DNA from 2 places in the Actinomadura sp. NPDC023710 genome. Region 1 is predicted to be linked to the other one. Evidence: predicted binding sites of a transcription regulator. Region 1 holds the regulator's gene; the other holds the start of a gene.
What was found. The regulator HrcA, encoded in region 1, represses chaperone genes, less so after heat shock. The targets are predictions, from matches to a motif close to TTGGCACTCTCNNNNNGAGAGTGCCAA.

Region 2: a site for HrcA is predicted at 1,342-1,368, ahead of AB0H37_RS21200 (FmdB family zinc ribbon protein). Genes of this name have one in related genera too.

The regions. Positions count from the first base shown of each region.
Region 1 is NZ_JBFAGB010000043.1:57,320-60,842, reverse strand. Features, by position in the region: gene AB0H37_RS36600 (16S rRNA (uracil(1498)-N(3))-methyltransferase) at 1-38, opposite strand, end outside; gene dnaJ (molecular chaperone DnaJ) at 145-1,278, opposite strand; gene hrcA (heat-inducible transcriptional repressor HrcA) at 1,279-2,289, opposite strand; gene AB0H37_RS36585 (DUF3097 domain-containing protein) at 2,492-3,316, shown strand; gene hemW (radical SAM family heme chaperone HemW) at 3,438-3,523, opposite strand, start outside.
Region 2 is NZ_JBFAGB010000017.1:107,493-111,015, forward strand. Features, by position in the region: gene AB0H37_RS21195 (MMPL family transporter) at 1-548, opposite strand, end outside; gene AB0H37_RS21200 (FmdB family zinc ribbon protein) at 942-1,304, opposite strand; gene AB0H37_RS21205 (potassium/proton antiporter) at 1,471-2,955, opposite strand; gene AB0H37_RS21210 (NAD(P)-dependent oxidoreductase) at 3,059-3,523, opposite strand, start outside.

The sequences.
Region 1 (3,523 bases):
AGCGCGTCCGTCCCGGCGAGAAAGACCGGCGGGCTCACCCGGGCCGTCCGGGGGAGGCGGAACCCGGGCCGACGGCGCTCATCGCTGCCACCATGCTCCTCAATCGCCGCGGCGGCCCTCCTGGTAGGCCGCCGCCACCGCGCTTCAGTGCTGGTTGAAGACGTCCTTGAGGCGGGAGAACACGCCGCGCTGCCCGGGGGCGAACCTGCCGGGCGGGCGCTCCTCGCCGCGCAGGACCGCGAGCTGCCGCAGCAGCTCCTCCTGCTCCTCGTCGAGCCTGTTCGGCGTCTCCACGTTGACGTGGATCATCAGGTCGCCGCGGCCGCTCTCGTTGAGGTGCCGGACGCCCCGGTTGTAGAGCGTGATGACCTGCCCCGACTGCGTGCCCGGCTTGATGTCGACGCTCTCGGCGGCGTCCAGCGTCTCGATGGTGACGCTGGTCCCGAGCGCGGCCGCCGTCATCGGGATCTCGACCGTGCAGTGCAGGTCGTCGCCCTCCCGCTCGAAGATCGGGTGCGGCTTCTCCACGATCTCCAGGAACAGGTCGCCGGGCGGTCCGCCGCCCGGGCCGACCTCGCCCTCGCCGGCGAGCTGGATGTGGATGCCGTTCTCCACGCCGGCCGGGATCTTGACCTTGACGGTGCGCCGGGTGCGGACCCGGCCGTCGCCGGAGCACTCGGTGCACGGGTTGCGGATCACCGAGCCGAAGCCGCCGCACGCCGGGCACGGCCGGGCCGTCATGACCTGGCCGAGGAACGAGCGCTGGACCTGCTGCACCTCGCCGCGGCCGTGGCACGTCTCACACGTGTCCGGGTGGGTGCCGGGTGCGCAGCCCGACCCCTCGCAGGTCGTGCAGGCGACCGCCGTGTCGATGGACAGCTCGCGGGTGGTGCCGAACGCGGTCTCGGCGAGGTCGAGCTCGACCCGCAGCGTCGCGTTGCGCCCGCGCCGGGCGCGCGACCGCGGGCCCCGCGAGGTCGCGGTGCCGAAGAAGGCGTCCATGATGTCGCTGAACGGGAAACCGGCGCCGCCGAACCCGCCGGCGCCCGCCCCGCCCGCGGACGCGAAGGGGTCCGCGCCGAGGTCGTACATCTCGCGCTTCTTGGGGTCGGAGAGCACCTCGTAGGCCTGGGTGATCTCCTTGAACCGCTCCTGGGTCTCCGGATCCGGGTTGACGTCCGGGTGGAGTTCCCGCGCGAGCCGGCGGTAGGCCTTCTTGACCTCGTCGGCGCTGGCGTCCCGCCGGACGCCCAGGGTCGCGTAGTAGTCGTTCGCCACTTACGACCCCGCCAGGATCTGTCCCACGTAGCGTGCCACTGCCCGTACCGCTCCCATCGTGCTGGGGTAATCCATGCGTGTCGGCCCGAGCACTCCCAGCCGGGCCAGAGTGAGGTCGCCCACCCCGTAGTCGGCGGCGACGACCGAGGTTGACTTGAGCCCCAGGTCGGGGTTCTCGGTGCCGATCCGCACCGTAACTGTAGAGGAGTCGCCGGTCTCGCCGAGCAGCCGCATGAGGACCACCTGCTCCTCCAGCGCCACCAGCACCTCCCGCAGGCTGGGCGAGAAGTCCACGGCGGCGAGGTTGGCCGCCCCGGCGAAGACGATCTTCTCCTCGTGCTTCTCGACGAGCGTTTCCAGCAGCACCGACAGGACCGCCGCCGCGACCGGCCGCTCGTCCGGGCCCACCCTGTCGGGCAGGTCCGCCACGGCCGCCGGGACCTCGCCGAGGCCGAGCCCGTCCAGGCACGTGTTGAGCAACGCCCGCAGGTGCCCGATCGATTCCTCGGAGATCTGCCCGGTCTCGATGACGCGCTGCTCCACCCGCCCGGTGTTGGTGATCAGGACGAGCAGCAGCCGCCCCTCCGCCACCGGGACCAGCTCCACGTGCCGCACCGCCGAGCGGGTCAGCGACGGGTACTGCACCACCGCGACCTGCCGGGTCAGCTGCGCGAGCAGCCGCACCGTCCGGCCGACGACGTCGTCGAGGTCGTAGGCCCCGGACAGGAACGTCTCGATGGCGCGGCGCTCGGCGACCGACAACGGCTTGATCGTGGACAGCCGGTCGACGAACAGCCGGTAGCCCTTGTCGGTGGGGACGCGCCCGGCGCTGGTGTGGGGCTGGGCGATGTAGCCCTGCTCCTCCAGCACCGCCATGTCGTTGCGGATGGTCGCGGGCGAGACTCCGAGGTTGTGCCGGTCGGCCAGCGCCTTGGAGCCCACCGGCTCGTTGGTGGAGACGTAGTCCTCGACGATGGCGCGCAGGACCGCGAGTTTCCGGTCGTCCAGCACGATGTCACCTCCTTCGTCCGGCCGGTCCGCTACTGGCACTCCATGCTTTCGAGTGCCAAGTCTACGGCCCGGAAGGCTCGGCTGGAGCGCCCCCGCACTCTCCGCACGGCTGCGTGATCCTATCCGGCCGGGGAACCGGCGCCACGCCGAGGAACGCGGGGCGGCGCCGCGCGGGCGCCCCGCCCGGTTAATGTGCGGATCTGTGCGGAGTAAGAACTACGGAAACGACGTGCTGGGCGGCGACTGGCGCAGGCCCCGCAAAGGACAGATCCCCGAGGTCCCCGCCGAGCCGGGCCTGGTCGCCGAGGATCCCGGCAGCGGCTTCTGCGGCGCCGTGGTCGGCTGCGACAAGTTCGGCGTCACGCTGGAGGACCGGTTCGGCAAGCGCCGGGTGTTCCCGCTGACCAAGTCCGGATTCCTCATCGACGGCAAGCCGGTCACCCTCGTCCGGCCGACCGCCGCGCCCGCGGGCCCGGCGCGGTCCGCCTCGGGCTCGATCGCCGTCCGTGGCCTGCGGGCGCAGGTCGCCAAGGAGAGCCGCATCTACGTGGAGGGGCTCCACGACGCCGAGCTGGTCGAGAAGATCTGGGGCCACGACCTGCGCGTCGAGGGCGTCGTCGTCGAGTACCTCGAAGGCGTGGACGACCTGCCCGCCATCGTCGAGGAGTTCGCCCCCGAGGAGGGACGGCGCCTCGGCGTCCTGGTCGACCATCTCGTGGAGGGGTCCAAGGAGTCGCGGATCGCCGCCCAGGTCACCTCGCCGTACGTCCTCGTCGCCGGCCACCCCTTCATCGACATCTGGGAGGCCGTCAGGCCGGCGGCCGTCGGCATCCGCGCCTGGCCCCGCATCCCCCGCGGCATCCCGTGGAAGGAGGGCGTGATCGCCGAACTCGGCTGGGGCGACGACACGCGCGCCGCCTGGAAACGCATCCTCGGCTCGGTGAACGCCTACACCGACCTGGAACCCGCCCTCCTCGGCCGCGTAGAAGAACTCATCGACTTCGTGACCGTGCCTTCCCAGGGGTAGCGCCCCCCTGGAACCCCCCGTCACGAGCCGGGCGGCCTACAGGCGCCCAGAGCGCCTTCCAGCCACCCGACCCGAGGCCGACGTTCAGGCTTCCCTCTCTGCCGGGGGGCGGGGTCGCTGGTCAGGTCAGGGCTCGGACTACGGCGTCGGCCAGGAGGCGGCCCTTGAGGGTGAGGACGGCTCGGCCCTGCTCGTAGGGGGCGGGCT
Region 2 (3,523 bases), on a different contig from region 1:
AGGAAGCCGTCCAGGCTCTGGAACACCTCGAACTGGTCGGCGCCGCCGCCGGCGGGACCGGTGACGTGCGAGGCCAGTCCGGGGGGTCCGCGCTCGGCGAGGTCGCGCGCCTGGTCGACGGCGGCGGTGAGGTCCTCGTCCGTCAGGGGCACGAGGGTCTGCAGGGCCTTGCCGTCCTTGGACGGGAACGGCCCCTGAGCCTTCTGCGCTCCGGGCAGATTCTGGAACGCGGCCATGTCGGACTCGGCCTTGGCCTTGTCCGCCGCGGTGATCCCGCCGGAACGCTCGTAGACGACGACGGCGAGCATCGTCTCGTCCTTGCGGAACCTCTCCTCCAGTTCCACGACCCGGGTGGACTCCGCCCCGGCGGGCAGCCAGGACGCCGCGTCGTTCTTCTCGACGTCGCCGAGCTTGCCGGCGAGGGGGCCGAGGGCGGCCAGGAGGACGACCCACAGGGCCAGGACGGCCCATTTGGTGCGCCGTCCGGCGATCAGTCCGGCCAGGCGGTGTGTCCGCGGCCTCGGGGGAGCCGGGCTAGGTGCGCTCATAGGTCCTCTCCTGTGTGCACCGGGCGATATCGAGATATGTCGTGTTCGGCCCAAGAGTCTCTCGTTGGGCGAGAGGTGTCAAGTAATATCGCGAAATCAGGGAAACGTGGGGGTATGCGAGCTTCTCGGTATGAGAGTCTCTCGAAAACAGAGCTAAGTCAAGCCGTGCGACAGGAGAGGCCCGGCCGGGGCGGGGGGTTGCTCCCTGTCTCTTCCATGGTCGCGGAAGGTCAGCGGCCGCGCCTCCGGCGTTAGGACGGACCTGCGCTACGTCTGCCGAGGCAAACGAAAGCCGCCGCCTACCCCTGAAGATGTAGGCGACGGCTTCCGGATACGACGAAAGCCGGGGGATCCGGCTGGATCCCCCGGGTGCGGGCGGAGATGCCTAGAAGGTCAGGCGACCTTTTCGGAGGACGACGACTTGCCGGTCGACGAGGACGACGAGTCGGAGGTCGACGAGGACGAGTCCGACTTGGCGGAGTCGCCCGAGGAACCGCCCGAGTCGCCGGAGGAGCCGTTGGACGACCCGTTCGACGAGCCGTTGGACGAGGCCCCCGCGGTGGAGGCCGACTTGCCGGAGCCGCGGCTGTCGGTGCGGTAGAAGCCCGAGCCCTTGAAGATGATCCCCGCGGCGGAGAAGACCTTGCGGAGCTTGCCGCTGCACGCCGGGCACTCGGTCAGCGCGTCGTCGCTGAACTTCTGCACGACCTCTAGAGGCTCGCCGCAGTCGGTGCAAACGTACTGATACGTCGGCACGGTTCCTCCTCGCTGACTCAGCCCGGCGCGAGCCGGACTGGCACTCACTCTAGACGACTGCTAATGGTACCCATGCGTGGAACAGGATTCGCCCCCGGGATGTTCCCAGGCGGCGCGCCGCCCAGGACCCGGCCCCGCGGGACCCGAGTCGCCGAGGGACTCCGGGTCACTGCCCCTTCTCGCCGAACCAGCCCGCCAGCCTGCCCTTGCGGCTGACCGCGCGCAGCCTGCGCTCGGTGGCCTCGCGCACCTCGGCGGTGGTCACGATCAGCAGGGTGTCGCCCGCCTGCAGGGGCGTGGTGGGCTCGGGCACGAAGCTCGCCCCGTCCCGCACGACGAGGGTGATGGACGCGCCGGGCGGCAGCCGAAGTTCGAAGATCTCCACGCCGCTGATCAGCGAGTCGGCGGGGACCCGCACCTCCAGCAGGTCGGCGTGCAGCTCCTCCAGCGGCGCCGCCTCGACGTCCAGTTCGCGGGTCTGCTCGTCGCTGGTCAGCCGGCACAGCCGCGAGGCCAGCGGCAGCGTCGGCCCCTGGAGCAGGGTGAACATGACGACGATGTTGAAGACGATCGCGAAGAGCCGGTCGGCGTGCTCCACGTCCGCGACCATCGGGATGGTGGCCAGGACGATCGGGACGGCGCCCCGCAGCCCCGCCCAGGACGCGAAGACCTTCTCGCCCCACGACAGCCGGAACCCGATCGTGGACAGCACCACCGACAGGGGGCGGGCCACCAGCAGCAGGACGAAGCCGACGATGAGCGCCGGCAGGATCTGGCCGGGGAGGTCTCCGGGGTCGGCCAGCAGGCCCAGCATCACGAACAGCCCGATCTGCGCGAGCCATCCGACGCCCTCGGCGAAGCCTCGGGTGGCGGGGCGGTGCGGCAGCCGCGCGTTCCCGAGGACGAGGGCGCTGACGTAGACGGCGAGGAACCCGCTCGCGTGCATCAGGGAGGCGGCCCCGTAGGAGCCGATGGCCAGCGACAGGACGGCGATGGGGTAGAGGCCGGACGCCGGGAGCGCGACGCGGCGCAGCGCCTGCGCGCCCAGCCACCCGATGGCGACGCCGACGATGCCGCCCGCGACCAGCTCGTAGACCATGACGCCGAGCAGTTCGGCCATGTTGGGGACGGCGGTGTGGGCGCTGAGCGTGATCACGATGATCACGACGGGGGCGTCGTTGAAGCCGGACTCGGCCTCCAGCAGGCCGGTCAGCCGGGAGGGCAGGGGCAGCCGCCGCAGCACCGAGAACACCGCGGCCGCGTCGGTGGGGGCGAGCACGGCGGCGAGCAGGAACGCGGGACGCCACTCCAGGCCGACGAGCCACATGGCGGACAGCGCGACGACGACGATGCTGATCAGGGTGCCGAGGGTGGAGACGCTGAGCGCGGCCGGCACCGAGGGCCGCACGCGCCGCCAGTTGGTGGTGATGCCGCCCTCGGCGAGGATGAGCACGAGGGCCGCGAGGCCGAGCGTCTCGGCCAGTTCCGCGTTGTCGAACCGGATGTGGAGGGGGCCGGACTCGCCGATGAGAAGGCCGAGGCCCATGTACGCCAGCAGCGTGGGGAGGCCCGCCTGGTGCGACAGCCGGACCGCGATGATGGCGCTGAGTACGAGCGTGGCCCCGAGGAGTAGCCAGATGTCGAGGTGCACATCCCACCCTTCGGGGTCGTCAAAGTTGATCGTTTAGGAATCCTACAGATTCACGGGCGAATCGCATATTTACGATTGAGGGACGGCGTGTCCGTCATGGCCGCTATCGCCGTGTGACCAGTGGATTGAGCCCGTTCACCACGTTCTGTACGTCTCGTCCCTGAACGGCCGCGGTGACGTTGTCGCGCACCATCCCGAGCAGGTTCAGCTGCGACTGGACGGACGCCCCCGCCGTGTGCGGCGACAGCAGGACGTCCTCGCGGGAACGCAGCGGATGCCCCTCCGGAAGCGGCTCCTGCTCGAACACGTCCAGGGCCGCCCCGGCCAGCCGTCCCGAATCCAGTGCGGCGAGGACGGCGTCGTCAGGCGCGATGCCCCCGCGCGCCATGTTCACCAGCAGCGCCTTGTCCGGCAGCAGGGCGAGCCGCTCCGGACCTATCAACCCCCTTGTCTCCTCGGTCAGCGGCAGGGCGAGGACGAGGACGTCGGACGTCGCCACGAGCTCGTCCAGCTCCCGGTACGTCGCCGGCGCCTCGGGACGCCTCCGCCTCGTCCAGTACGAGACCGC